Azoarcus olearius: one gene and its partners. The main gene of each other region encodes a partner of the protein of the gene in region 2 in a complex. Links are inferred from orthologs where the notes say so. Each region holds a gene or a part of one and is shown on either strand. Other genes may lie near its edges.

Region 1 (5,521 bases), 3.1 Mb from region 2 along the record:
CCCGCTACACACGCGCGTTCTGGCGCGAGCAAGGCCTGTCCGGCACCGCGTTCACGCGCTACCCGGGCGCCGTTCTCGCCGAGACCTGGGACGCCAGCGAAGCCGACGAGGCCGGGGTGCTCGGTGCCTTCCTCGCGCTGCCGGCAGCCCTGCGCGACAGCTTCGGCGCCGGCCTGCCGATGCTCACCGCCAGCCACCTCGCCCAGTTGTTCGGCCCCGCCGCGCAGGGCGGCGACAGCCTGTACCAGGACTGGGCGCAAGAGCCCCACACCTGCAGCACGCTGGACCAGACGCCGCCGCTGCTGCACCCCGACTACGCCAACCGCGACCTGCGCCTGTCGCACTGGCGCGACAAGCTGTACTTCGGCGGCACCGAAACCGCCGCGTATGGAGCGGGCTACATGGAAGGTGCGCTGGAGGCCGCGGGTCGCATCCAGCGCGACCTTGCGCTCGACTGGGCCGAGGCCGCCTGAGGGACGACCACGCCGGGCCGGCCGCGCACCGCAGCGCGGTCGGCCCGGCGCGTACTACGTAGCGCCGCCGCCCTGCTCCGGCACGACAGCGGCCGCCTGGTGGCCGCCCTGCGCCGCCAGCAGTTCGCGGAACAGCGGGGAGCCCTGCGCGAGCGCCCACGCGCTACCCACCGCCTCGACACGGCCGTCGCGCATCAGGATCACTTCGTCGAAGCGGTCGAGCAGGTGCAGGCGATGCACCGACGACACCACCGCGGCTTCCCCGAAGCGGCTGAACAGGCCTTCGTAGACGCGCGTTTCGGATTCGGGATCGAGGCTGCTGGTCGGCTCGTCAAGCAGCACGAGTGCCGACCCCTCGGCCGCCAGCACGCCGCGCGCCAGCGCCAGCCGCTGACGCTGGCCGCCGGACCAGTTCGCACCGCCCTCCGCGACCCGCGTCCCCAGCCCCTCGGGCAACGCCTCCACCAGCGCCTCCGCGCAGGTGGCGTGCAGCGCTTCCCGCACCCGCGCCGCCGCCACCTCCTCGCCCACCGCCAGGTTCTCGCGCAGCGTGCCGTCGAACATCTCCGCCTGCTGCGGAATCAGCGTCGCCCAGCCGCGCAAGGCCATCACCGCCTCGTCGCCGGCCACCACCGCCGGCTCGCGGCCATCGCCCTCCACCCGAAGCTCGGCCCCCGCCGCGTCCAGACCGGCCAGCACCCGCAGCAACGTGGTCTTGCCGGCGCCGCTCGGCCCCACCAGGGCATAGCGGCGGCCACGCACGAACCCTAGGCGGTCGATCGCCAGCCCGCCGCGCCCGCCTGCGTGAGTGAGGCGCAGCCCGCTCACCAGCAGCCGGTGCCACCCTTCCGGCGCGCTCGCCGCGGTGACCGGTTTCACCTGGGGCGCTTCGAGCAAGGGCCGCGCCGCCGCGTAGTCCGCCCGCTGGCGCGACAGCGACTGGAAGTGCGCGGCGATCGCGGTGATCACCCCGCCCGCCTGCTGGGCGTACTCATAGACCATGAAGACCTTGCCCAGCGCCACGCCGCCCGCCACCGCGGCGCCGCCGATGAGGCCGCCCGCCTCGGCCGCATAGACGCCGACCAGCACGCACCACAGCAGGCTCGCGAGCAGATCGACCGAGCACCACTTGATCTCGTTGAGCACGATGCTCCGCCGCAAGGGGCCGAACGCGGCCGCCAGCCGCGCCGCCACCAGGCGCGCCGCACCACCACCGCGCCGCAGCGCGAGCACCGAGAACACGTTGCCGAGCACATCGACCACGGTGGCCGCATAGCGGCGCTCGGCGTGGTTCTCATCCACCGCAAGCCGCATCATGCGGCGGTCGAAGCGGGTGATGAGCAGGCCGATGAGACCGTAGCCCACCACCGCCACCGCCCCCACCAGCGGCGAGATCAGACATAGCGCCACGATCGGCCCCACTAGCCGCACCGTGTTCTGCAGGTAGATGAACTGACTCTGCGCGAAGTCGTAGAGCGCGTGGGTGCTCTGCTGCACCCGATGCGTGGTTTCACCCGAGTGGTGTCGCTCGTGCCAGGCCAGCGGCGCCGCCATCAGCCGCCCCACCAGCAGCGCCGAGAGCCGCTCGCGCACGCGCAGCGCGACGTTGCGCTCCAGGATGCGGCCCGGCCCGTGCAGCAGCCAGCTGGCCGCGATCGCCGCGAACACCAGCGCCAGCCAGCGCCCCGCCCCCGCCAGCCCGTCGATGCCGCCGTGCTGGATCGTATCGATCGCCCGCCCCGCCAGCCACGGCACCGCCAGCTTGAACAACTGCGACGCCAGCAGCAGCAAAAAGCCCCACAGGATCAGGTGACGAACGCCGGCCGCGTGGCGCCACAGCGCGCGGTAGAGGCCGGCGAGGCTGACCGGGCGGTCGCTGCCCTCCGGTCCCGGATCGGGGGTTTCCAGCGCAATGGACTGCGGATCACTCATGGACATCTCGGCGGGGGTTGGCAAACAGCCGATTATCGCCCGGAGCCTGCCCTCCGCTGCGCAGCGCTCAGCCCGCGGATTCGCCGAACAGGCCGATCTGGCGCGCCACCGCTGCGTCGCGGCCTTCTTCGGCGAAGCGTACCCCCACGCCGAGCAGGCGCACCGGCAGCCCGCGACGGGCATGGCCTTCGGCCAGCAGCGCCTGCCAGACCGCGGTGTCCGGCGCGCTCGCGACGCACTCCACCGTGGTCTGCGAGAAATCCGCAAACTTGATCTTCACCACCGCCTTGTGCACCGGCCGCAGGTCGCGCGCCCTGCCGAAACGGCGGCCGAACTCCTCGATCAATGCCGGCAGCGCCGCCGCGCAGGCGGCGAGATCGGGCAGGTCGGTGACGTAGGTGGTTTCGACCGACAAGGACTTGCGGACCCGGTCGGGCTTGACCTCACGCTCGTCGATGCCGCGGCACAGCCGGTGCAGGCTGGCGCCGAAGCTGCCGAACTCGCGCGTCAGCGCGGCCAGCGTCCAGGGCCGCAGATCGCCGCAGGTGTGCACGCCGAGGCGGTTGAGCCTGGCCGCGGTGACCTTGCCGACGCCGAAAATCTTCTTCACCGGCAGCGCGGCGACAAAGGCATCCACCTCGTCCGGCCGCACCACGAACTGCCCGTCCGGCTTGTTCCAGTCGCTCGCCACCTTGGCCAGAAACTTGTTGGGTGCGATGCCGGCCGACGCGGTGATGCCCACCTCGGCGCGGATGCGGGCGCGGATCTCCTGCGCCATCAAGGTCGCCGAGCCCTTGCAGCGATCCACCCCGCTGACGTCCAGATAGGCCTCGTCGAGCGACAGCGGCTCCACCAGCGCGGTGTAGTCGCGGTAGATCGCGAGAATCTGGCGCGAGGCGGCGCGGTAGCGTTCGAAGTCGGGCGGCAGCAGGATCAACTGCGGGCAGCGCTGCAGCGCACGCGCGGTGGACATCGCCGAATGGACGCCGAAGGCGCGCGCCTCGTAGCTGCAGGTGGCGATTACGCCGCGGGTTTCCGCCCGCCCGCCCACCGCTACCGGCTTGCCGGCGAGCGCGGGGTTGTCGCGGACCTCGACCGCAGCGTAGAAGCAATCGCAGTCGCAGTGGATGATCTTGCGCATGCTGTGTGCAGGACGAACCGGGACGTGCCGCCAGCCGCTCGGGGACCGGCCGCGTCAGCCCGCCTCGTCGCCCGCCACGCGCAGCGCCGGGCGCACCGGCGCCGCATCCGCCGCGTCGTCTTCCAGCGCGCGCTCGACCAGCGCGGGCGACAACGCCTTGGCCGGCGTTACGCCGAGTTCGCGCAGCATCTCGGCCTGCCGCACCAGGTTGCCACGGCCGCGCGCGAACTTGCCGTAGGCGGCGTCGAAGGATTTCTGCGCCTGGGCCAGGCGGTTGCCGAGCGCATCCATGTCGTCGACGAAGCCGACCAGCTTGTCGTACAACTCGCCGCCGCGGCGGGCGATCTCCTGCGCATTGCGGCCCTGCGCCTCCTGCCGCCACAGGTGGGCGACCGTGCGGACCACGAACAGCAGCGTCGACGGCCCGACCAGCAGCACGTTCTTCTGCCACGCATCCATGAACAGCGCGTCGTCGTGCGTCACCGCGAGCATGAAGGCGGGCTCGATCGGGACGAACATCAGCACGAAATCGAGCGAGCCGACGCCGTGGATCTGCTGGTAATTGCGCTCCGCCAGCCCCTTGATGTGGGCCCGCACCGATTCCAGATGGCGCCGCACCGCCAGCTGGCGCGCGGCCTCGTCCTCGGCCACCACGCAGGCTTCGTAGGCGGTCAGCGAGACCTTGGCATCCACCACCAGGTGGCGGTCTTCAGGCAGGTGGATCACCACGTCCGGCTGCGCCCGGCTGCCGTCCTCGCGCGCATGGCTCTGCTGGGTGTCGTACTCCACCCCCTTGCGCAGGCCGGAGGCTTCCAGCACGCGCTCCAGCACCAGCTCGCCCCAGTTGCCCTGCGCCTTCACCGACCCCTTGAGCGCCCGGGTCAGGTTCTTCGCGTCCTCGCCGAGCGCGCGGTTGAGTTCCATCAGCTGCCGCACCTGCTCGGCCAGCGCGCTGCGGTCCTTGCCTTCCTGCACGTAGACCTGCTCGACGGTGCCCTGGAACGCCTGCAGACGCTCCCGCAGCGGCTCGAGCAACTGGCCGATGTTGGTCTGGTTCTGCTCGGTGAAGCGCTTCGATTTCTCTTCGAGGATGTCGGCCGCGAGCGCCTTGAACTGGTCGCTCAGCGCCTCGCGCGCCTGCTGCAGCAGGGCGATCTTCTCTTCCGCATTGCGCCGCTCGGCAAGCAGGCGCTCGGCCAGCACGGCGCGTTCGGCGCGGGTCTTCTCCAGCGCCTCGCGCCAGCCCTCCGCGCGCGCCAGCACGTCCGCCCGCTCCACGCGCAACGCCTCGCGCTCCGCCTCCAGCAGGCGCGCCCGTTCGCGCAGCGGGGCGAGCGCCGCCTCCGCCTCCAGCCGCGCGCGTTCCAGCGCCTGGGCACCGCGCCCGCGCTGCAGCAGCCAGGCGAGCACGAAGCCCGCGCCCAACCCAGCGAGTGCCGCCAGGGTCATCTGCAAGGGGATGTCGATCATGCCGCCACCATCGGTTCCGCCCCGCCGGCCGGCGGCAACAAACGCAACGCCCGCCGGCATTGCTGGCGGCGGGCGTCGGTGATTGCGCTACGCGGCGCGGGCAAGGCCGGGCCTTACTCCGTCTCGGCCGCGCGCTCCACGCGGCGCTGGCGCACGGCGCCGGCCAGCGTGTCGAGCACGCCGACCGAGTCTTCCCAGCCGATGCAGGCGTCGGTGATGCTCATGCCGTATTCCAGCGTGCAGCCCGGCTTGAGGTCCTGACGGCCTTCCTTCAGGTGGGACTCCACCATCACCCCGATGATGCGGTCCTCGCCGCGCGCCAGCTGGGCCGCGACGTCGTGCGCCACCTCGATCTGCAGGCGGTGCTGCTTGCGGCTGTTGGCGTGCGAGAAGTCGATCATGACCTTGCCCGGCACGCCGGAGGCCGCGAGTTCCTTGCACGCGGCATCCACGCTGGCGGCATCGTAGTTGGTGCTCTTGCCGCCGCGCAGGATGGCGTGGCAGT
Region 2 (5,657 bases):
ACGATCTGCTCAAGTTCTCTCAAGCCCAACTCAGCGCCCGCTCTCTTGCAACCTTTCTGGTTGCGCAAGGGGTCGAAGAGATCGGACAGTTGGAGGTGCGGCGGGCCGAGACTGCTGAGACCGACAATATCTCTGCCTACGAGAACGCTATGCACCAGCGATGATATTGGAAGGGCGAGCAGCCGCTGCGGAAATCGAGCTCTACGAACGCCCCTTCGAAATCAAGGTTAGCGCAGTGGAGTGAGAGAGAGCTGACAGGTTTGCCCGCGTGGAGTACCCGTTGAATCAGTCAAATGAAAAAACAGATTAATGGGCAATGCACCAATCCACGTCAGCTATTCGTCATGGGGCGGTTACGTCGTTCACCGCGCAGTAAAGCTGGCACTCCATAAAGCTGTGCTGCCGGGGACAGCAATCCGATGCATTGAAGCCGTAGCATCGCCCAATCATCAACGGCCGCATAGGCCGACATGCTGTCGGTGAGGTGGAACATTGGGTGTCTGGTCGGCGTCACGAATCCATCTAAGGCGGCCTGCTCGTAGTTCTTAGCGGCCATTTCAGCGAGGGTAGTGGGCGGGCCGTGGTACGTCGTGTGCGCGGTGGCTTCTAGGCCTGTATGGGTCAATTAGCCAAATTCCGGTAGAGAACTCCGCTAAGAGAGCTCTCGCTAGGCGCTAGCGTCTTTGATTTCGGAAGCAAAATGGGCGGGGAACCCTGCCGGGTTCGCCCGCCCTTTCGCTCGTCTGCCAGTTTTTGCCTAACAAATTGCCAGTTTATGGTCGCCGCTACATTCGATCACACGTCGATGTTCTGCGCATACAGCGCATTGCTCTCGATGAACGCCCTTCTCGGCTCCACGTTATCCCCCATCAGCGTGGTGAAGATTTCGTCCGCGGCGATCGCGTCGTCGATCTGCACCCGCAGCAGGCGGCGGACCGCCGGGTCCATGGTGGTTTCCCACAGCTGCTCGGGGTTCATCTCGCCGAGGCCTTTGTAGCGCTGCTTGCTGAGGCCGCGTTCCACTTCGGCCAGCAGCCAGGTGATGGCGTCGGCGAAGCGGGTGACGGTCTGGCGCTTTTCGCCGCGGCGGATTTCGGCGCCGGGGCCGATGAGGCCGGCGATGGAGGCGGCGGCGGTGCGGATGCTGCGGTAGTCGCCAGAGACGAGGAAGGCGGTTTCGACCCAGCCGAACTTGAGGTTGCCGTGGTGCAGGCGCTCGATGGTGAGGCGCCAGGCTTCGGTTTCTTCGTGGTATTCGGCGTAGATGCGCAGGCCTTCCGGCAGGTGGGGCTGGATGCGGTCTGCCGATGCGCGGGCTGCGGCTTCGTCGTCCAGGCTGATCTCGAGGTCGTGCGCGAGCATGGCTTGCAGCACTTCGGGGTCGATGTAGCTGGCCAGGCGCTTGATGACCGCTTCGGCAAGCAGGTAGCTGCGCGCGAGGCCGCCGAGCGCGTCGTCGGTGATGGCGTCGGCGCCTTCGCGCGGGACCAGCACGGCGCCGTCGAGCGCGAGCTTGAGCAGGTGGCCGTTGAGTTCGTGGTCGTCCTTGATGTAGAGCTCGGTCTTGCCGTGCTTGATCTTGTAGAGCGGCGGCTGGGCGATGTAGATGTGGCCGCGCTCGACCAGCTCCGGCATCTGACGGTAGAAGAAGGTGAGCAGCAGGGTGCGGATGTGGGCGCCGTCGACGTCGGCGTCGGTCATCAGGATGATGCGGTGGTAGCGCAGCTTTTCGGGCTTGTAGTCGTCCTTGCCGATGCTGGTGCCGAGCGCGGTGATGAGGGTGGCGATTTCCTGGCTCTGCAGCAGCTTGTCGAAGCGGGCCTTCTCGACGTTGAGGATTTTGCCCTTGAGCGGCAGGATCGCCTGGAACTTGCGGTCGCGGCCCTGCTTGGCGGAGCCGCCTGCGGAGTCACCCTCGACCAGGTAGAGCTCGGACAGCGCGGGGTCTTTTTCCTGGCAGTCGGCGAGCTTGCCGGGCAGGCCGACGCCGTCGAGCACGCCCTTGCGGCGGGTCATTTCGCGCGCCTTGCGGGCGGCGTCGCGGGCGCGGGCGGCTTCGACGATCTTGTTGCAGATGGTCTTGGCGTCGATCGGGTTTTCGAGCAGGAAGTCGGTGAGCTTGGCGGCGACGACTTCTTCCACCGCCGGGCGCGCCTCGCTGGAGACGAGCTTCATCTTGGTCTGGCTGGCGAACTTGGGGTCCGGCATCTTCACCGACAGCACGCAGGCGAGGCCTTCGCGCATGTCGTCGCCGGTGATGTCCACCTTGGCCTTCTTGGCGATCTCGTTTTCTTCGATGTACTTGTTGATGACGCGGGTCATCGCGGTGCGCAGGCCGGTGAGGTGGGTGCCACCGTCGGCCTGCGGGATGTTGTTGGTGTAGCAGAGCACCTGTTCGGCGTAGGAGTCGTTCCATTGCATGGCGACTTCGACCGAAAGTTCGGCCTCGCCGGCGCCGGTGGGGATGCGGGTGGTGCCGGCGGCGTAGAACACGCTGGGATGCAGGACCGCCTTGGTGCGGTTGATGTACTCGACGAAGCCGCGCACGCCGCCGGCGAAGGCGAAGTCTTCTTCCTTGCCGGTGCGCTGGTCGACCAGGCGGATCTTGACGCCGTTGTTGAGGAACGACAGTTCGCGCAGACGCTTGGCGAGGATTTCGTAGTGGTATTCGACGGTGCCGAAGATTTCCTCGTCGGCGAGGTAATGCACCTCGGTGCCACGCTTGCTGGTTTCGCCCAGCACCTTCAGCGGGCTCACTTCGACGCCGTCCACCACGTCGATCACGCGGTCCTGCGGCGCGCCGCGGTGGAACTCCATGAAGTGCTTCTTGCCGTCGCGGCGGATGGTGAGGCGCAGCCACTTCGACAGCGCGTTGACGCAGGACACGCCGACGCCGTGCAGGCCGCCCGAAACCTTGTAGCTGTTCTGGTTGAACTTGCCGCCGGCGTGCAGCACGCACATGACGATTTCGGCCGCGGAGCGCTTGGGCTCGTGCTTGTCGTCCATCTTGACGCCGACCGGGATGCCGCGGCCGTTGTCGGTGACGGAGATGGAGTTGTCGGCGTGGATGGTGATGACGATGTCGTCGCAGTGGCCGGCCAGCGCCTCGTCGATGGCGTTGTCGACGACCTCGAACACCATGTGGTGCAGGCCGGTGCCGTCGGAGGTGTCGCCGATGTACATGCCCGGCCGCTTCCTCACCGCTTCCAGGCCTTCGAGCTGCTGGATGCTGGATTCGTCGTAGTCGTTGCCGGAGGGGGCGGGCGTGTTTTGCGGTTCGGACATTGTCATCTCGGGTGATTCAAAAAGAACGGAACTCCTTCCCGTTCAAGGGGGCGGAGCTGGGGTTTCGGCGAGCACTGCTCGACACCTGCGTGGCGGCGAGGCGTAGCCGAGACTACAACTGCATTTTTCGAGGTGGGGATGGGGCGGTGGATCGCAGCGGCTGACCCCATCCCCCTCCTGGCCTCCCCCTTGAAGGGGGAGGAGCGGGGCTAGATGCGCATCGGCATCACGACGTACTTGAACTTGTCGTTGCCCGGCAGCGTGACGAGCGCGCTGGAGTTGCCGTCGTTGAAGCGCCATTCCACCTGCTCGGACGACAGGTTGTTGAGCACGTCGAGCAGGTAGGTGACGTTGAAGCCGATGTCGAGCGGGGTGTCGTGGTAGTCGATCTCCAGCTCTTCCTGCGCTTCTTCCTGCTCGGTGTTGGAGCTGATGATCTTGAGCGCGCCCTCGCCGAGCACCATGCGCACGCCGCGGAATTTCTCGTTGGTGAGGATGGCGGCGCGTTGCAGCGAGGCGAGCAGCGGCTGGCGGTCGAAGGTGACCATGCGCGGATGGTTCTGCGGGATGACGCGCTCGTAGTCGGGGAACTTGCCGTCGATCAGCTTGGTGACGAGTTCGATCGAGCCGAAGCGGAACACCGCCTGGTTGCCGGCGAGGATGATTTCCAGCGGATCGTCGGTGTCGGCCAGCTGGCGGGCGAGCTCGAGCACCGTCTTGCGCGGCAGGATGGCTTCGGTGCGCGCCTGCACCGGCACCGCGAGGTCGCCCGCGGCGTAGGCGAGGCGGTGGCCGTCGGTGGCCACCATGCGCAGTTCGGAGCCGTCGGCGATCAGCAGCAGGCCGTTGAGGTAGTAGCGGATGTCCTGCTGCGCCATCGAGTACGAGACCTGCGCGAGCTGGCGCTTGAAGGCGCGCTGAGGCACCGAGAAGCGCACCGCGTCGCCGTCGGGCAGGTTCATGCGCGGATAGTCGGCGGCAGGCAGGGTCTGCAGCTGGAAGCGGCTCTTGCCGGCCTTCACGGTGAGGCGCTTGTCTTCGAGCGTCAGCACGATATCAACGCTGTCCGACAGTGCGCGCAGGATGTCCTGCAGCTTGCGCGCGCCGACCGTGATCGACGAATCCTCGCCGCCGATGTGGCCGGCGGTGGTGGTGCGGATCTGGATCTCGATGTCGGTGGCGAGCAAGGTGAGCTGGTCGCCGCGCTTCTCGATCAGCACGTTGGAGAGAATCGGCAGGGTGTGGCGCTTTTCGACAATGCCGGCTACCGACTGCAGCGGGGCGAGGAGCGCGTCGCGGGTGGTGTTGAGCAGAAGCATGGCGTCAGCTGAGGGAGTGGTTGGTCGGTGTCTGGCAAATCCGCGTCGTCATTCGCGCTTAACCCCGCAGCACCTGGGTTAGCACATGGACGTCGTGGTTCAACTGGTGGTCGCCGAGGCGCAGCTCGGTGATGGTGCGGCAGGCGTGCAGCACGGTGGTGTGGTCGCGGCCGCCGAAGGCTTCGCCGATGGCCGGCAGCGACATCGGCGTGAGTTCCTTGGCCAGCCACATCGCCACCTGGCGCGGCCGCGCAATGACGCGCGTGCGCTTCTTGGAGTGCATGTCGGCGACCTTGATCTTGTAGTAGTCCGCGACCGTCTTCTGGATGTGCTCGATGGAGAGCTGGCGGTTGTGGGCGTGCAGCAGGTCCTTCAACGCTTCCTTGGCGACTTCGAGCGAGATGCCGCGGCCGTGGAAGCGGGCGTAGGCGACCACCTTGTTGAGCGCGCCTTCGAGTTCGCGCACGTTGGAACGCAGGTTCTTGGCGATCAGGAAGGCAACGTCGTCGTCCACGGAAACGCGCAGCGCCTCGGCCTTCTTCTGCAGGATGGCGACGCGCATTTCGAGTTCCGGCGGCTCGATCTGCACGGTCAGGCCCCAGTCGAAGCGCGAGATCAGCCGGTCTTCCAGGCCCTGGATGTCCTTCGGGTAGGTGTCGCAGGTGATGACGATCTGCTTCTTGGCTTCGGTGAGCGCGTTGAAGGCGTGGAAGAACTCTTCCTGCGTCCGGTTCTTGTTATTGAAGAACTGGATGTCGTCGATGATCAGCATGTCGAGCGAGCGGTAGTAGCGCTTGAACGCGTCGAAGCTCTTCTGCTGGTAGGCGCGCACGACGTCGGCGTAGTAGTCCTCGACGTGAACGTAGCGGATCACCATGCGCGGGTTGTGGCGGTATACCGCGTTGCCGATGGCGTGCACCAGGTGGGTCTTGCCCAGGCCGACGCCGCCGTATACGAACAGCGGGTTGTAGGACGTGCCCGGGTTCTGCGCCACCTGCATGGCAGCGGCGCGGGCGAGGTCGTTGGCACGGCCGGTGACCAGGGTGTCGAACG
Region 3 (5,596 bases), 3.6 Mb from region 2 along the record:
CCCCGCCTGGCGCGCCAGTTCCTTGGTCGATACGGTGCGGTCGCCGTGCATCAGGACGATCAGCGGCTGGGCCTTTTCGTCCTCCATGATCAGGGTCTTAACGACCGCGTGTTCCGGAACGCCCAACTCCCGCGCGGATACTGCGGTGCCTCCGTGCTCCTCGTAAGCGTAGAGGTGGCCGGTGAATTGCACCGCGTTGCGGCGGAGATATTGGGTGGCGGGTGTCTCTGGCGTGTTGGACGATTGCTTCGACATGGGCTCGCGTGACGGGTCGGTGTATTAGCTGCGCGGATGGTGTCTGGCGTGGAGCTGCTTCAAGCGTTCCCGCGCCACATGCGTGTAGATTTGCGTCGTCGAGATATCGGCGTGGCCCAGCAGCAATTGCACGACGCGGAGGTCTGCGCCGTGATTGATCAGGTGCGTGGCAAATGCGTGTCGCAGCGTGTGGGGCGAGATCCGTTGTGCTGGAATTCCTGCCTTGGGTGCGTATTGCTTGATGATGCGCCAGAACATCTGGCGCGTCATTCCGGCGCCGCGCTGGGAAACGAAAACCTCGTCGCATGTCCGCCCGCGCAACAGGGCTGGCCGTGCCTCGCGCAGGTAGCGGCCGAGCCACTCGAGCGCGATGTCACCGGTGGGAACGAGGCGTTCCTTGCTACCTTTGCCGAACACCCGGATTACGCCTTCGCCGGTGCTGATCGCAAAGAGTTTCAATTCCACCAGCTCGGAAACACGAAGCCCGCTCGCATACAGCAATTCAAGCATGCTGCGGTCCCGCAGGCCATGAATCGTGTCGACGTCGGGCGCTGCCAGCAGCGATTCCACCTGTGCTTCGCTGAGGGTGCGGGGAAAGCGTTCGCCGGTCACCGGGGCGTCGAGCTGGACGGTCGGATCCTGAGCGATACGGCGCTGGCCGAGCAGCCCACGGTAAAAGCGGCGCCAGGCCGACATCAGGCGGCGCTGGCTGGCGGGTTTGGCGCGGCGGCTGAATTCGGCGAGATACGCGGTGAGCTGGCTCTCGTCCGCTTCGATCAATTGAGTTCCGCGACCGGCCAGCCAGGCGCCGAATTGCGCGAGATCGCTCCGATAACCGGCAATGGTATTGGCTGCCAGGCCGAATTCCAGCCACAGTGCGTCGCAGAACAGATCGAGTTCGGCGCGCGTCTCCGCCGAGAGCTGTTGTTCGAATGCGGTCACGGACGGGGGGGGGCGTGGTGATCACGAGGTGGGTGCGGCGAGGCCCGAGGGCCTCGCCGACCCGCTTGCTCTACCCCAGAGCAATATCGGCTGGAATCGTGGATTCCCTTGCGGCGATTATGCCACGAACGTCGGATTCCGACGTCTGCCTCGTCTACGTAGAAACCCTTAAGGGCGGGGATTTTCTCACGCCTCGCGTTGATCCCCATCCTGACTTTCGGCTTATCGGCGGATCTCGCCATTGCCGAACACGATCCATTTCTGGCTGGTGAGCCCTTCCAGCCCCACCGGGCCGCGGGCGTGGATCTTGTCCGTGGAAATCCCGATTTCGGCACCGAGGCCGTATTCGAAGCCGTCGGCGAAGCGCGTGGAGGCGTTCACCATGACGGATGCCGAATCCACCTCGCGCAGGAAACGCATCGCATGGGTGTAGTGCTCGGTGAGGATCGCCTCGGTGTGGCCCGAGCTGTAGGTGTTGATATGCGCGATCGCTTCATCCAGGCCCGCCACGACGCGGATCGCGATGATCGGCGCGAGATATTCCTCGTGCCAGTCCTGCTCGGTGGCGGGGCTGAGCCGGGCACCTTCGATGCCGGCTTCGCGCAGCAGCACGAGCGCTTCCGGGCACGCTCGCATCTCGACGTTCCTCGCCGCCAGCATCCGTCCGATGTCGGGCAGGAAACGCGGGGCGACGGCACGGGCCACGAGCAGCGATTCCGTGGTGTTGCAGGTGCCGTAACGCTGGGTCTTGGCGTTCTCTACGATGGGCAGCACCTTCGCCGGGTCGGCATGGTCGTCGACGTACACATGGCAGTTGCCGTCGAGGTGTTTGATGACGGGGACGCGTGCCTCGCTGGAGACTCGCTCGATCAGCCCTTTGCCGCCGCGCGGCACGATCACGTCGACGAATTCGGGCATCGTGATGAGCGCGCCAACCGCAGCCCGGTCCGTCGTTTCCAGCACCTGCACGGCCGTTTGCGGCAGGCCGGCGGCGGCAAGCCCGGTGCGCACGCAGCTTGCAATCGCCTGATTCGAGCGCAGCGCTTCCTTGCCGCCGCGAAGGATCGCGGCGTTGCCGGATTTGAGGCACAGCGCCGCCGCGTCGGCGGTGACGTTGGGCCGCGCCTCGTAGATGATGCCGACCACGCCGAGCGGCACACGCATCTTGCCGACCTGGATGCCGGAAGGGCGGCGCTTGACGTCGGTGATTTCCCCCACCGGGTCGGGGAGTGCCGCAACCTGTTCAAGCCCGGCGGCCATGCCTTCCACGCCCTTGGCGCTCAGCGTCAGGCGGTCGATCAGGGCCTCGTCCAGCCCGGCCGCGCGGGCTTCGGCGAGGTCGGCCGCGTTGGCCGCCAGCAGCGCGTCGCGACTGTCGCGGATGGCTTGCGCCATCGCCACCAGGGCGGAATTCTTGGCATCGGTGGAGGCTGCCGCAAGCGTGCGGGAGGCGGCGCGCGCTTCGCGGCCGACGGTCTGCATGTAGTGCTGGATATCCATCATCGTCACAGGCGGAAAAGCCAAAAAGGGATTAAAGCACTGATCGCGGCGCCCGTGGGCCACGCGCTACATCCGCCGCGGAACGGGTCAGTGACGGCAGAGCCGCAGCGCAAGCTGCAGGAATTCGTCCCACACGTCGCCGTCCGCCAGCCCCTTGATCATCCGGTCGATGCGGGCCGCGTGCATCAGCGCGGCGCGCAGGCGCCCGCCGCCCAGGCGGGCAAGGGCGCGGGTAAGGAGTTGCTTGCGTCGTTCGTCGAAGACGCGTTCGGCCTTGAACAGCGCGGCGAGTGGCTGGCCGGCGTCCTGTCCGGCGCGCAGCAGCGCGAGGCTGCGGGTTTCGTTGGCCAGCGCCCACAGCACCAGCGGAGGCGCCGCGCCCTCGCCGTGCAGGCCTTCGAGCAGACGGGCGCAGCGCGCCGGGTCGCCTTCCAGTACGGCCTGTCGAAGGGTATCGATGTCGTAGCGCGCGACGTTGAGTACGGCTTGCTGGACGTCATCAAGGGTCAGTTGCGCGCCGTGCGGAAACAACAGCCCGAGCTTGAGGATTTCCTGATGTGCCGCGAGCAGGTTGCCTTCCACGTGGTCGGCAATGAAAGCCAGCGCTTCCGCCGGGGCGGTGAGGTGTTGCGCGGCCAGCCGCTGCGCCAGCCACTGAGGAAGGCGTTCGCGTTCCGGCGCGTTTAGCTCGATGACCGTGCCGGCGTCGCCCAATGCCTTGAACCAGCTGGTTTTGCGTGCCTGCCAGTCGAGTTCCGGCAGCGTCACCAGGGTGAGCGTGGCAGCGGGCAGTTGCGCGACATAGCGCTGCAACGCGTCGCCGCCATCGCGCCCCGGCTTGCCGGTGGGAATGCGCAGATCGATGAGCTTGGCGCCGCCAAACAAGGACATGTTGCCGGCGGCGAGTGTCAACGAATCCCAGCGGAAGCCCTGGCCCACCACCAGCGTTTCTCGTTCCGAATAGCCCTGGCGGCGCGCTGCCGCGCGGATTGCGTCGGCGGCTTCGAGCACCAGCAGCGGCTCGTTGCCGTGCAGCACCCAGAGCGGTGCGAGCGGCTTGTCGAGCTGGGCCGCGAGCTGGTCGGGGCGCAAATTCACTGCGGGCGGCGGACCACCGCGAGGCGACGCATCAACTGTTGCACGAGGTCGCTCTGCATGTCGCGGAACAGCAGGTTTTCCTCCTGTTCCTTACCCAGGATCAGCGCGTCGTCGAAGGTGTATTCGCGCCGTGCCAGGATGGCCGTGGGCGGAATCAGCGCGCTGCCGTTCTTGTCCAGCAGCTGGAAGCGCATGCGCTGGGTAAGCTGGTATTCGCGCACCTTGCCGGCGCCGGTCAGGCTCAGGATTTCGCGCTCGCGTTCATTGGCGAGCACCTGCAGCCTGACGTCGGCTTTCGCCGCGTCCTCCACCACGGTCGTGGTGCCGCTGGTGGCGATCTGGCGGCGCAGCAGCGCGCCGAGTTCGGAGAATTCGCTGACGCCGACATGGATGGTGGCGAAGTCGAGCGGTTGCGGGCCGCGCAGGCGGAATCCGCAGCCGGCGAGTGCCGCCGTGGCGCCGGCCGCGGCCAGCAGGGTGAGGGCGCGGCGGCGGGTGAAGGGGGTGGGCATGCGTGCAGTCCTCAAACCACGATATTGACGAGCCGGCCGGGCACGACCACCACCTTCTTCGGCGGCTTGCCTTCCATGAACTTCTGCGCCGCCTCGGAGGCGAGCGCCAGGGCTTCGATGTCGCTCTTGCCGGCGTCCGCGGCGACCTTGACCGAGCCACGCAGCTTGCCGTTGACCTGCAGCATCAGCTCGATCTCGTCCTGCTTGAGCGCGGCTTCCAGGGGTTCCGGCCACGCGGCCTGGACGATGTCGCCGCCGAAGCCGCAGTCCTGCCACAGCGCGTGGGCGATGTGCGGAGTGATCGGCGACAGCAGGCGGACGAGGATGGAGAAGCCTTCCTCGGCGACTTCGGCGTGGGCGGCAGCATCGTCGCGCGGCGCTTTCTCGAGGGCGTTGAGGATCTTCATCGCCGCCGACACCACGGTGTTGAACTGGTGCTTGCCGAAGTCGTAGTTGGCCTGCTTCAGATGGGTGTGGATCTCGCGGCGCACATCGGCGAGCGCGGCCGGCAGCGTGCCGGCGGCGAGCGCGCGGGCAGCCGGCAGTGCCGCACGGAATTCGCTGGCGAAAGCGTGGCCGAAATTCCACACCCGGCGCAGGAAGCGCGAGGCACCTTCAACGCCGGAGTCGGACCATTCCAGCTGCTGGTCGGGCGGCGCGGCGAAGATGATGAACAGGCGCGCGGTGTCGGCGCCGTACTGGTCGACCAGCGCCTGCGGATCGACGCCGTTGTTCTTCGACTTCGACATCTTCTCGGTGCCGCCGATGACTACCGGCAGGCCGTCGCTGGCGAGCTTCGCCGCGGTGATGCGGCCGCGTTCGTCGCGTTCGACCTGGACGTCGGCCGGATTGAGCCATTGCTTCTTGCCGCCGTCGAGTTCGCGGTAATAGGTTTCGGCGACCACCATGCCCTGGGTCAGCAGGTTGGTGAAGGGTTCGGACACATTCACCAGGCCGCAGTCGCGCATCGCGCGGGTGAAGAAACGCGAGTACAGCAGGTGCAGGATGGCGTGCTCGATGCCGCCGATGTACTGGTCGACCGGCGCCCAGTAATTGACCCGCTCATCGACCATCGCGGTGGTGCTGTCGGGCGAGGCGTAGCGCAGGAAGTACCAGGAGGACTCGACGAAGGTGTCCATGGTGTCGGTTTCGCGCCGGGCGGGTTTGCCGCACTTGGGGCAGCTGCACTGGTAGAACTCGGGCATCTTGGCCAGCGGCGAGCCGCGGCCGGTGATCTCGACGTTCTCGGGCAGCACCACCGGCAACTGCTCGTCCGGTACCGGCACGTC
Region 4 (5,648 bases), 1.8 Mb from region 2 along the record:
CGATGCGAGCGGAGATTGTCTGGACGCGACGCTGGCGCTGGTGCAGGCCGCGTGGGCCTTGCACGCCGGTGCGCCGCTGTACGGGTTGCCGGCCGGCTTCGACCCGCTGGAAGGCTGGATCGTCGCCTGCGGCTGAGGCGACTTACTGGATTTCGATGCGCAGCGTGGGTACTTCGCCACCACGGCGCACCCGTTCCTGCCGAATCAGCGCCGCAATGTCGGTATTGCCGTTGGCCATCGCCCACGAGTCGGCGGTCTGCCCGGCATCATTGCGCGCATCGACGCTGGCGCCCGCGCGCAGCAGCAGGCGAACCACCTCGATGTGGCCGTTGCGCGCGGCGAGCATCAAGGGCGTGGACTTGTTCGGGGCGGGCGCGTCGACCTCGGCCCCCGCGGCAAGCAGGCGCTGGGCGATTTCGAGACGCCCTTCGAAGGCGGCGTAATGCAGCGGCGACCAGCCGTCGTGGCTGACCGGCGCGCCCGCCGCGATCAGCATCTCGGCAACCCGGTCGTAGCCCCGCAGCACCGCCAGCATCAGCGCAGAATCCCCCGCCAGGTTGCGCTGGCCCAGCGCCACCCGGTGCCGCAGCAGGGCTTCGACCGTATCCGCGTTGCCTTCACGCGCGGCGAGAATCAACAGCGTGTTGCCCTGCTCGTCCACCGTGTTGGGGTCGATGCCCCGCTCCAGCAGGCGTTGCAGTTGTGCGGTATCGCCCAGGCGCGCGGAACTCAAGGCGTCATCGTAGCTGCCGGCGCGTGCCGGGCCCCAGCACAAACAGGCACCGAGTGCGGCGACGAGGATGAAACGGCGTGCGGAATCAGGGGTGCGCATGGCTGAACAGACGGAAGAAGTTGTCGGTGGTGGCTTCCGCGATACGGCTGAGCGGCTCGCCGCGCAGGCGGGCGATCTCCTCCGCCACATGCACCACCCAGGCCGGCTCGTTGGTGTGGCCGCGGTGCGGCACCGGCGCCAGATAGGGCGAATCGGTCTCGATCAGCAGACGGTCGAGCGGCACCAGGGTGGCGACCTCCTTGAGCGCGGCCGCATTGCGGAAGGTGACGATGCCGGAAAAGGAGATGTAGAAGCCGAGGTCCAGCGCGGCCTCAGCCACCTCGCGGGTTTCGGTGAAACAGTGCATGACACCGCCGGCGGCGCCGGCATCTTCCTCGTTCATCAGCCGCAGGGTGTCGGCGGCGGCGTTACGGGTGTGGACGATCAGCGGCTTGCCACAGGCGCGCGCGGCGCGGATGTGGGTGCGAAAGCGTGCCCGCTGCCATTCCGGCGCGTCCTTGTGCCAGTAGTAATCCAGCCCGGTCTCGCCAATGGCAACCACCCGCGGATGCGCCGCCAGTGCGGTCAGCCGCGCGACATCGGGCTCTTCGCAGTCGGCGTTGTCCGGATGCACGCCCACCGAAGCCCACAGGCCGGGATGGCGTTCGGCCACGGCGAGAACACGCGGAAAATCCTCGAGCTTGACGCTGACGCACAGCGCGTGGCGCACGTCGTTGGCCGCCATGGCGGCGAGCACTTCGTCCTCGCGCGCGATCAGGTCGGGAAAATCGAGATGACAGTGGGAATCGACGTACATCGTGGAGCAGCGCGCCGGGCGCGGGTCAGAGCGTGTGGGTGGGGCGATTGGAGCCGAGATGGCCGGCGAGGATCTGCTCGATGCGGTGACGCAAGGCCTTGCCCGATTCGTCCTCGGAAAAATGCACGCCGATGCCCTGGGTCTTGCCGCCCTGGGCGCCGTGCGGCGTGGCCCACACCACCGACCCCGCCACGGGATGCTTGGTCGGGTCATCCATCAGCTGCAGCAGCATGAAGACTTCATCGCCGAGGCTGTAGGTCTTGGGGGTTGGCACGAAGATGCCGCCATTGACCAGAAAGGGCATGTAGGCCGCATACAACGCCGACTTTGAATTGATGTTCAGCGACAGCACGCTGGGGCGCGCCACCTGCGGTCTGGGTGCGGCGGGTTCGCTCATCCTCTGGCTCCGGAAAGGGCGCGCGCATAGCGCAACAGCATGTCTTCGAGCACCAGCCGCATGTTCAATGGATGCTGGGCAACGCGGCGGATCTGGGCGAATTCATTGTAGCAGTTGGTTATCGCGGCCACGCTGCTGCGCTCGCACAGCGCGGCGAGCGCAGCCTGCTGGGCGGAGAAGAAACGTACCCGGCCGCCCAGCCGGAGCGCCGCCAGATCGGCCACCCAGCGCTGCATCCAGTCGATCAGCTGTGGCAGACCGAAACCGGCCGCGATCGCCTCCTTGGACTTCAGCCACGCTTCCCAGCGGCCGGCAAGCTGCAAGGGGTCGGCCGCCGGCAGCTCGCCCAACTCGCGCACGAAGCGTGCGAGCAGCGCGTCGCCGCCCGCCTCCTGCAACCGGACCGCGGCCAGGGGCATGCCGCCCACGACATCGAGCAGCGCGCTTGCGGCGCCGGCGTGCCCCTGCCATTGCGCCAGTTGCCCGGACGACGGGCGGGAAAACGACCACTGCTGGCAGCGGCTGCGCAGCGTGGGCAGCAGGCGGCGCGGTGCCGAGGACACCAGCACGAAGGTGCAGCCCGCGGGCGGTTCCTCCAACAGCTTGAGCAGCGCATTGGCGGTGAATACGTTCATCGCCTCGGCAGGGTCGACGACGACCACCCGGCGCGCGCTGTGGTGGCCGGTTACCGTCAGCGCCTCCTGCAGGTCACGGATCTGTTCGATCACGATCTGCGCCGACTTGGCCTTGGTCGTCCCGCCCTCGCCGTCGCCGCCTTCGGCGGCAGCTTCCTTCTCGGCGTCCGCCGCCGGCACCAGGTGATAGAAGTCCGGGTGATTGCCTGCCAGCCGCCAGGCACAGGCGGCGCAACGGCCGCAGGCGGCACCGTCGGCCGCCGGGCTGTCGCACAGCAGGCGCGCAGCCAGCATCTCGGCCAGATCACGCTTGCCCAGGCCGGCCGGGCCGATGAACAGCAGCGCGTGCGGCAAGCGCCCTTCGAGCGCGACCAGACGCGACCAGACCGGCTGCAGCCACGGATGGATCATGCGAACCAGCGCTCCACCACGAGTTGCTCGATCTCGGCGCGGATCACTTCCGGCGGGCGGTTGGCGTCGATCACGCGGATGCGCTGGGGCGCTGCCTGCGCGCGCTCGAGATAGGCGTTGCGCACGCGCTCGAAGAAGTCGCGCTGTTCGCGTTCGAAGCGGTCCGGCTGCGCGCCGCTCGACACCACGCGCGCGGCGGCGATCTCCGGCGGCAAGTCGAAAACCAGCGTCAGATCGGGTTGAAGGCCGGGATGGACCCAGGCTTCGAGCGCGTCGAACTTCGCCCGCGCGAGCCCGCGCCCGCCGACCTGATAGGCATAGGTGGCGTCGGAAAAGCGGTCGCACACCACCCAGTTTCCGGCCTGCAGCGCGGGCACGATGCGCGCGGCAAGATGTTCGCGGCGTGCGGCGAACATCAGCAAGGCTTCGGTTTCCAGGTTCATCGGCTCATGCAACAGCAACTCGCGCAGACGCTCGCCGAGCGGCGTGCCGCCGGGCTCGCGCGATTGCTCCACCGTGCAACCGCGCGCGCGCAGGATGTCTACGACGGCTGCGATCTGGCTGCTCTTGCCGGCGCCGTCGATGCCCTCGAAAGTGATGAAACGCCCGTGCTGCATGTCGTTCAGCTTCCTTTGCCGTTGCGCTGGTAACGATCGACCGCGCGATTGTGGTCTTCGAGCGTGCGCGAGAAGACGCTGGTGCCATCGCCGCGCGAGACGAAATAGAGATAGTCGGTCTTGGCCGGCCGCACCGCCGCCTGCAGGGAGTCGCGGCCCGGAATCGCGATGGGCGTGGGCGGAAGGCCGGCGCGCGTGTACGTATTCCACGGATGGTCGGTGTCCAGGTCGCGCCGGCGCAACCGCCCATCGAAGGCGGTCCCCAGGCCATAGATCACCGTGGGATCGGTCTGCAGCCGCATGCCGATGCGCAGGCGATTGGCAAACACCGATGCGATCAGGCCGCGATCCTCCGCCCGCCCCGTCTCTTTCTCGACGATGGATGCGAGCACGAGCAATTCGTAGGGCGACGCGAGCGGCAGCGCAGGATCACGGCTCTCCCAAGCTGCCGCCAGCCGTTGCTGCATGGCGACGTAGGCGCGGCGCAGCACGGCAAGCGCGCTCGACTGCTTGTCGAACAGATAGGTATCGGGAAAGAACAGGCCTTCGGCGCGCGACTCGCCGGCGCCGATGCGCCGCATGATCTCCTCCTCGGAGAGCCCGCGCGTGTCCGGCTGCAGATAGGGATGGTTTTCCAGCGCCTCGCGCACCTGGCGGAAATTCCAGCCCTCGACGAACAGCACTTCGCCCTGCGAGACATCGCCGGCGGAGAGCTTGAGCACCAGCTGCCACGGCGTGACACCGGCGTGAACCTCGTAGCTGCCGGCCTTGATCAAGGCCGCCTTGCCGCCTAGGCGCGCGATCCAGTAGAGCAGGTCGGGCTGGACGTCGACACCCGCGCGGGCGATGGCCGCGGCGGCCTGACGCATGGTGAATCCGCGTTGCACGGTGAAATCGACCACCGGCTGCTGCAGCGTCAAGGGACGCCCGGCGTACCAGGTGAGCGCGCCGATCGTCGACAGCAGGATCACGCCGAACAGAGCGGCAAGACGAATCAAGAGACGTTTCATGCGCAGGATGAAAGGCTGCCGCCCGGGCAGCGGTTTGAATGAGCAGCGCGACACCCTCATCAAGGGCATGCTTCCTGCTTTTACAGCAGGCGCGACATGGGTGAAGCCGTTTCCCGTCGTTCGCGGGGCCCTATAATACTTCATTGCTCCAGTGCCGCCGCGGACGCCGGCGGGCGCTGTGCGTCCCGCGTGTCGCCGCCCCTTCCCTCAACCTTTGTGCAGAATCCGACATGACCGCCTGGACCGATCACCTCGCGCTGGAAGGCGCCAAGCTCGACACCCTGTCCGTGAGTTTTGCGGACGCCCGATCCGATGCCGCCGCGCTTGAGCGGGGTACCGTCGTCGTTCCGCTGTTGCACCTGGGGCTGATCCGCAGCGTCGGCCCCGACTCGACGACCTTCCTGCACAACCTTTTCTCCAACGACGTCGCCAAGCTGCCCGCCGACGGCGCGCAGTGGAGCAGCTTCAACAGCCCGAAGGGCCGCATGCTGGCCAGCCTGCTCCTGTGGCCGGAGGCCGAAGGCCATGCACTCGTCATGGCTGCGGACATTCTGCCGGCGATGCTGAAGAAGCTGTCGATGTATGTGCTGCGCAGCAAGGTCAAGCTGAACGACGCCGGTGAAACCACGGTGCTGATCGGCGTGGCCGGCGGCGACGCGGCCGCCGTGCTCCAGGGTGCCGGGTTGCCGGTGCCGGCGGCGCCCATGCAGCAGGCGTCCGCCGCGGCAGGCCGTGTCGTGCGCGTGGGCGAACAGGCCTTTGTCCTTGCGATCGACAGCGCGGCAGCGAGCAGCGTGTTTACCGCCCTTGTCGCGGCCGGCGCCCACAAGGCCGGCACCGCCGCCTGGCAACTGGCGATGATCCGCGCGGGCGTGCCGCTGATCACCGCGCCGACCCAGGAAGAATTCGTCGCCCAGATGCTGAATTACGACCTCATCGGCGGCGTCAATTTCAAGAAGGGCTGCTACCCCGGGCAGGAGATCGTGGCC
Region 5 (5,556 bases), 1.1 Mb from region 2 along the record:
CATTCAGGGATGCGTCCGGCTTGTAGTGCATCACCAGGAAGATGCCGGTGACGATCTGGATCACCAGCACCAGCAGCGCCAGCGAGCCGAAGAAGTACCAGAAGTTGAAGTTCTTCGGCGCGTAGTATTCGGTCAGATGACCCTTGATCGACGAAGTGAGCGGGAAGCGCTCGTCGACCCAGTTCAGCAAGGCTTGGGATTTGGTCGTCATCGCTTAGGCCTTTCCGTCTTCACCGACGAGGATGGTGGTGTCCGCGACGTACTTGTGCGGAGGAATCTCGAGGTTGTCCGGCGCCGGCATGCTCTTGTAGACGCGACCGGCGAGGTCGAACTGCGAGCCATGACAGGGGCACAGGAAGCCGCCGGGCCAGTCCGCACCGACGCCGCTTTCGGCGCCGACCTTGAACTTGTCGGACGGCGAGCAGCCAAGGTGGGTGCAGATGCCGACCGCGATCAGGTACTCGGGCTTGATCGAGCGATGCTTGTTCTTGGCGTACTCGGGCTGCTGCAGCTTGTCGGACTGCGGATCGCTGACCTTGTCGTCCGTCTTGTCCAGCGACGCCAGCATTTCGGGGGTGCGACGCAGGATCCACACGGGCTTGCCGCGCCATTCCACCGTCATCATCTCGCCCGGGGCGAGTTTGCCCACATCGACCTCGACCGGCGCCCCTGCTGCCTTGGCGCGCTCGGACGGCGTCAGACTGGCAACGAACGGCACCGCCGTGGCCACCGCCGCGACGCCGCCTGCGGCGGACGTCGCCAGCAACAGCGTGCGGCGGCCGTTGTCCATCTTTTGTTCAACGCTCATGACCCTCTTCCCTGAAAGGAAAACCAAAGACCGGATACAAAAAACCTTCGGATTATATCGGAGTCGCTGCAGCAGAGAAAGCGCGAAGTCGGAAAATCCAGTCGGCACAAGGCTTTCAAAGCGATCACCCTGCTTCGATCAGGGGCTAGGAAAGCGCCGCCTGCCGCACTGCAGCACGCGTTCAGAACGCGCGCCGCTCGACCAGCGCCTGGGCAATCGTGCCGGTGTCGGTGTGTTCGAGTTCGCCACCGACGGGCACGCCGCGTGAGATGCGGCTGACCTTGACCCCGCGCGCGCCGAGCAGCGTGGCCACGGTGTGCGCCGTCGCCTCGCCCTCGTTGGTGAAGTTGGTCGCGAGGATGACTTCCTTGACCTCACCGTCGGTCGCACGCGCGATCAGGCGTTCGAGCCCGAGTTCGCGCGGTCCCACGCCGTCGAGTGGCGACAAACGCCCCATCAGCACGTAGTACAGGCCGTTGTAGGACTGGGTCTGCTCGATCATGGCCAGATCGGCGGGCATCTCGACGACACAGAGCGTCGCGGGGTCGCGCCGCGGATTGGCGCAGCGCTGGCAGACCGCCTCTTCGGAGAAGTTGTTGCAGCGCTGGCAATGGCGCAGCACTTCGAGCGCATGGCCGAGCGCCCCCGCCAGCCGCGCCGCGCCGCGCTGGTCGCGCTGCAGCAGGTGGTAGGCCATGCGCTGCGCGGACTTCGGCCCGACGCCAGGCAGGCAGCGCAGCGCGGCGATGAGTTCGTCGAGACTGGAAGGAGGAGAGGACATCGGTACGCGTCGGGCCGCCTCAAGCGCCTCTCCGCCCCCTCGCGGGGCGGCGAACGCATTCGGCGTGGAGACTGTTGATCTCAGAACGGAAGCTTGAACCCCGGCGGCAGGTTGAGGCCGGCCGTGAAGCCCGCCATCTTTTCCTGCGTGGTGGTCTCGACCTTGCGGACCGCGTCGTTGAGCGCCGCCGCGACGAGGTCTTCCAGCATTTCCTTGTCGTCCATCACCGCGTCGTCGATGCTGACGCGCCGCACGTCGTACTTGCAGGTCATCACCACCTTGACGACGCCTGCGCCGGCCTGACCCTCGACCTCGACGCTGGCGAGCTGGTCCTGCATCTTCTTCATGTTGTCCTGCATCTGCTGGGCCTGCTTCATCAGGCCGGCAATACCGCCTTTCATCATGATCATGTTCTCCGCTGGGAAGGAAGGGATGGGTTAGCCGTGGGGGCAGGCCTAGAGCGGCCGTACCGTGTCTTCGAGCAGCGTGGCATCGAAGCGCTCGATCAATTCACGCACGAAGGGGTCGCATTCGAGCGCCGCGACCGCTTCGGCGTGGCGCTGCCGACGCTCGATTTCGTCGCGTTGGGCGGGCGTCTCACCCTCGATGGTACCGATGACGATCCGGACCCGGAGCGTGCGCCCCAACGCGGCGCCGAGTTGTTCCTGCAACCGCTCGGGCGCGCTGCGGTTGATATCGAGCAGATGGCGATGGGTGGCCGACAGGCGCAGCTCGAGCTGCTCGCCATCCAGCCCCACCCACTCGCAGTGCTGCGCCAGCTCCCGCAGCATGCCGGTCAGCCCGAGGGCACGTACCAAGGACCGCCAGTCGCCCGCCGCCAGCGCCTGCGGGGCTGCCAGCACGGCGTCCCCGGGTGCTTCGTCCGCGGCGGGTGCTACCGCCGGCGCCGTAGAGGGTCTGACGACCGCAAGCGGGGCCGGACGCGGCGGCGCGTCGTTCAATTCCTCGTCGAAGCGCTCGGCACCGCCCGCTGCGGCCCTGTCACCCTCGTCCCACTGCGCTTCCGGGGGCAGCTCCTCCCACGGCGGAACGTCGCCCGCCGGCGGGGAAACCGCCGGCCCCTCGGGCGGCGCCACCGGCGCTGCGGGCGCAGGAGGCGCGGCGGAGGAAGACGGTGCCTGCGGCACAGGCGCGGCCGACACAGGGGCCGGGGCGGCCGTCGTCGCCGCGGGCGGAACGGGCCGGTTCGTCGCCGCGACCGCATTTGGCGGCATCCCGGCGCCGGCGCTTTGCATCTGGGGCGTCACCGCGGCGGGAGCCGGCGCCCGCGCCGGCAGCGGCCGGCGCTCGCCCCCCGCGCCCCCGTCCGCGCCGGTCGGCGTGCTTCCCAAGGCCGGCGGCTGCTCCGGGCGGAACGCGTGCAGACGCAGCAGCGTCATCGTGAAGCCGGTGTATTCGTCCGGCGCCAACGGCAGCTCTTCCCGGCCATGGATCGCAATCTGGTAGGCGAGCTGCAGAAACTCGGCGTCGAAGGCCGCGGCGTGGACTTCGACCCGGCTTCGTTCGAGCGGGTCGGTAATCGCTGCCGGCGCAAACTGATAGAGCGCGACCCGGTGCAGCAGTGAAGCCAGCGCCTGCAGCGCGGCGTCGAACGAGAGGCTGCGCGCCTCCATGCCGTCGGCCACGGCGAGCAGCGCCGCCATGTCGGCTGCGGCGAGCGCCTCCAGCACGGCGTGCAGGTGATCATCACCGACGGTGCCGAGCATGTGCGTGACCTGCTCTTCAGCCACCTTGCCGGCGCCGTGAGCGATCGCCTGATCGAGCAGCGAAAGGGCATCGCGCATCGAGCCGTTGGCCGCTTTGGCGATATGCCGCAGCGCGGGCGGCTCGAACGGTACCGCCTCGGCGGTCAGGACGCGGTCCAGGTGCTCGACGATATGCCCCTGCGGCATCTGCTTGAGGTTGAACTGCAGGCAGCGTGACAGCACCGTCACCGGGATCTTCTGCGGATCGGTGGTGGCGAGGATGAACTTGACGTGCTCCGGCGGCTCTTCGAGGGTCTTCAGCATCGCGTTGAACGCATGCCCGGTGAGCATGTGCACTTCGTCGATCATGTAGACCTTGTAGCGGCCCTGCACCGGCGCGTATACCGCCTTGTCGAGCAACGCGGCCATGTCTTCCACCCCCCGGTTGGAGGCGGCATCCATTTCCACGTAGTCGGGGAAGCGGTCCGCATCGATCGCCCGGCAGGCTTCGCACTGGCCGCAGGGCTCCGCCGTCACGCCGGTTTCGCAGTTGAGCGCTTTAGCCAGGATGCGGCTGATGGTGGTCTTGCCCACCCCGCGCGTACCGGTGAACAGGTAGGCGTGGTGCAGGCGGCCGGTGGCGAGCGCGTGGCTCAGCGCACGGACGACGTGCTCCTGACCGACCAGCGTGCCGAAGGATTTCGGCCGCCATTTGCGTGCAAGGACCTGGTAGCTCATGGGTGGGGATTCTAGCAGAGCCCCCCTGCCCGTTCCCGGCGCGCTCCGCCGATGATTCGAATTGCCAATCGGCGCGATTGGCTCAATCCATTTGGTCTATCTCCGGTCGCTGCCTATCCTTCAGTCGTCGGCTCCGCGCCGCCTCAGGGGAGAACGCAATGGAACACCTAGCCGAAGAAGTTCGCGCGTGGATCGACACACTGTGCGCCGTTTGCGCGGAAATCGCCGAAGTGTCTTGACCCGGGTGTACGCCGTCGCCCGCCCGGGCCGGACGACGCGCTTGCGCTAGAGGAGCGTGCATGAACTCTGCCGATACAGACCGCGCCGCCTCCCGCCCCGTGGCGCCCCCTGCGTACTCCCGCGCCCACCGTGGCACCGCGGCCCGGCGCGGGGGCGACGATGGCGCGCGGCGCGCCTTCGCCGAACTCCTCGCGCTCGCGGACGTCAGCGTGGACGGCGAGCGGCCCTGGGACATCCAGGTGCATCACCCGGACACCGCCGCCCGCGTGCTCGCGCAGGGCAGCCTGGGGCTGGGTGAAGCCTATATGGACGGCTGGTGGGATTGTGCCCGGCTCGACGAGTTCTTCCGCCGCGTACTGGGCGCACATCTGGACGAAAAGGTCGGCACCACCTCGCTGATGGTCCAGAGCCTGCGCGCGCGCCTGTTCAATCTGCAGAACCTGCGCCGCGCCTGGCATGTCGGCCAGACCCATTACGACCTCGGCAACGACTTCTTCGAGGCCATGCTCGACCCGCACATGGCCTACACCTGCGGCTACTGGGCCGGCGCGGGTTCGCTCGAGGAAGCGCAGCGCGCCAAACTCGACCTGGTCTGCCGCAAGCTCGAACTGCGCCCCGGCATGCGCCTGCTCGACATCGGCTGCGGATGGGGCAGCCTGATGAAGTTCGCCGCCACGCATTACGGCGTGCAGTGCGTGGGGCTCACCATCTCGCGCGAGCAGGCCGAATTCGGGCGCGCGCGCTGCGCGGGTTTGCCGGTGGAGTTCCGCCTCGCCGATTACCGTGAATTCCGCCCGGCAGAAGGCGAGCACTTCGACCGTGCGGCCTCGCTCGGCATGTTCGAGCACGTCGGCCACAAGAATCATCCCGCGTATTTCGATGCGGTACGGCGCTGCCTGCCCGATGACGATACGCAGGCCCTGTTCCTGTTGCACACGATCGGCAAGAACCTGCGCCGGATGCCGACCGATCCGTGGATAGACCGCTACATCTTTCCGAACGGCGACCTGCCCACGCTCGGACAGATCACCGACGCGGCGGAAGACCGCTTCATCATCGAAGACGTCCACAACTTTGGCGCCGACTACGACCGCACGCTGATGGCCTGGCACGCACGCTTCGAGACCGCCTGGCCCCGCTTCGCCGAACGCTATGGCGAACGCTTCCACCGGATGTGGCGCTACTACCTGCTCGCCTGTGCCGGCACCTTCCGCGCCCGCACCACCCAGCTGTGGCAGATCGTGATGTCGCCAACGGGCACGCCCGGCGGTTATCGGCGCCCG

The links.
Region 1: the proteins of dnaN (region 2) and dinB are in contact, whole or in part, in a solved structure (PDB 1OK7), measured with the Escherichia coli proteins. The link is inferred for Azoarcus olearius from one-to-one orthologs.
Region 3: the proteins of dnaN (region 2) and holA are in contact, whole or in part, in a cryo-EM structure (PDB 8GIZ), measured with the Escherichia coli proteins. The link is inferred for Azoarcus olearius from one-to-one orthologs.
Region 4: the proteins of dnaN (region 2) and holB are in contact, whole or in part, in a cryo-EM structure (PDB 8GIZ), measured with the Escherichia coli proteins. The link is inferred for Azoarcus olearius from one-to-one orthologs.
Region 5: the proteins of dnaN (region 2) and dnaX are in contact, whole or in part, in a cryo-EM structure (PDB 8GIZ), measured with the Escherichia coli proteins. The link is inferred for Azoarcus olearius from one-to-one orthologs.

Annotation. Positions count from the first base shown.
Region 1 is NZ_CP016210.1:3,146,826-3,152,346, forward strand. Bases 1,510-4,361 are described here. They hold dinB (DNA polymerase IV), read right to left. Parts: upstream 3,547-4,361; coding sequence 2,473-3,546; downstream 1,510-2,472. Other genes in these bases: dqs_RS14385 (ATP-binding cassette domain-containing protein), read right to left, coding at 1,510-2,405; dqs_RS14395 (DNA recombination protein RmuC), read right to left, coding at 3,601-4,361. Outside these bases: dqs_RS14380 (flavin monoamine oxidase family protein), read left to right, coding at 1-473; more of dqs_RS14385, read right to left, coding at 528-1,509; more of dqs_RS14395, read right to left, coding at 4,362-5,016; 3-deoxy-7-phosphoheptulonate synthase AroG, read right to left, coding at 5,130-5,521. UniProt on the Escherichia coli protein: Poorly processive, error-prone DNA polymerase involved in translesion repair and untargeted mutagenesis. Copies undamaged DNA at stalled replication forks, which arise in vivo from mismatched or misaligned primer ends.
Region 2 is NZ_CP016210.1:449-6,105, reverse strand. What follows is about bases 2,550-5,537. They hold dnaN (DNA polymerase III subunit beta), read right to left. Parts: upstream 4,605-5,537; coding sequence 3,495-4,604; downstream 2,550-3,494. Other genes in these bases: dnaA (chromosomal replication initiator protein DnaA), read right to left, coding at 4,663-5,537; gyrB (DNA topoisomerase (ATP-hydrolyzing) subunit B), read right to left, coding at 2,550-3,285. Also shown: dqs_RS00020 (hypothetical protein), read left to right, coding at 1-164; more of gyrB, read right to left, coding at 796-2,549; more of dnaA, read right to left, coding at 5,538-5,657. UniProt on the Escherichia coli protein: Confers DNA tethering and processivity to DNA polymerases and other proteins. Acts as a clamp, forming a ring around DNA (a reaction catalyzed by the clamp-loading complex) which diffuses in an ATP-independent manner freely and bidirectionally along dsDNA.
Region 3 is NZ_CP016210.1:3,623,118-3,628,713, reverse strand. What follows is about bases 1,791-4,717. They hold holA (DNA polymerase III subunit delta), read right to left. Parts: upstream 3,796-4,717; coding sequence 2,785-3,795; downstream 1,791-2,784. Other genes in these bases: leuS (leucine--tRNA ligase), read right to left, coding at 4,319-4,717; dqs_RS16535 (LPS-assembly lipoprotein LptE), read right to left, coding at 3,792-4,307; dqs_RS16545 (glutamate-5-semialdehyde dehydrogenase), read right to left, coding at 1,791-2,697. Also shown: ybaK (Cys-tRNA(Pro) deacylase), read right to left, coding at 1-255; site-specific tyrosine recombinase XerD, read right to left, coding at 280-1,197; more of dqs_RS16545, read right to left, coding at 1,420-1,790; more of leuS, read right to left, coding at 4,718-5,596. UniProt on the Escherichia coli protein: Part of the beta sliding clamp loading complex, which hydrolyzes ATP to load the beta clamp onto primed DNA to form the DNA replication pre-initiation complex.
Region 4 is NZ_CP016210.1:1,832,486-1,838,133, reverse strand. The notes cover bases 1,008-3,986. They hold holB (DNA polymerase III subunit delta'), read right to left. Parts: upstream 3,033-3,986; coding sequence 1,983-3,032; downstream 1,008-1,982. Other genes in these bases: mltG (endolytic transglycosylase MltG), read right to left, coding at 3,655-3,986; tmk (dTMP kinase), read right to left, coding at 3,029-3,649; dqs_RS08460 (PilZ domain-containing protein), read right to left, coding at 1,615-1,986; dqs_RS08465 (TatD family hydrolase), read right to left, coding at 1,008-1,589. Outside these bases: dqs_RS08475 (DUF429 domain-containing protein), read left to right, coding at 1-136; dqs_RS08470 (ankyrin repeat domain-containing protein), read right to left, coding at 143-832; more of dqs_RS08465, read right to left, coding at 819-1,007; more of mltG, read right to left, coding at 3,987-4,659; CAF17-like 4Fe-4S cluster assembly/insertion protein YgfZ, read left to right, coding at 4,890-5,648. UniProt on the Escherichia coli protein: Part of the beta sliding clamp loading complex, which hydrolyzes ATP to load the beta clamp onto primed DNA to form the DNA replication pre-initiation complex.
Region 5 is NZ_CP016210.1:1,067,451-1,073,006, reverse strand. What follows is about bases 1,540-4,426. They hold dnaX (DNA polymerase III subunit gamma/tau), read right to left. Parts: upstream 4,034-4,426; coding sequence 2,045-4,033; downstream 1,540-2,044. Other genes in these bases: cfa (cyclopropane fatty acyl phospholipid synthase), read left to right, coding at 4,333-4,426; dqs_RS05090 (YbaB/EbfC family nucleoid-associated protein), read right to left, coding at 1,670-1,993; recR (recombination mediator RecR), read right to left, coding at 1,540-1,589. Also shown: dqs_RS05105 (cytochrome b), read right to left, coding at 1-211; petA (ubiquinol-cytochrome c reductase iron-sulfur subunit), read right to left, coding at 215-808; more of recR, read right to left, coding at 990-1,539; more of cfa, read left to right, coding at 4,427-5,556. UniProt on the Escherichia coli protein: Part of the beta sliding clamp loading complex, which hydrolyzes ATP to load the beta clamp onto primed DNA to form the DNA replication pre-initiation complex.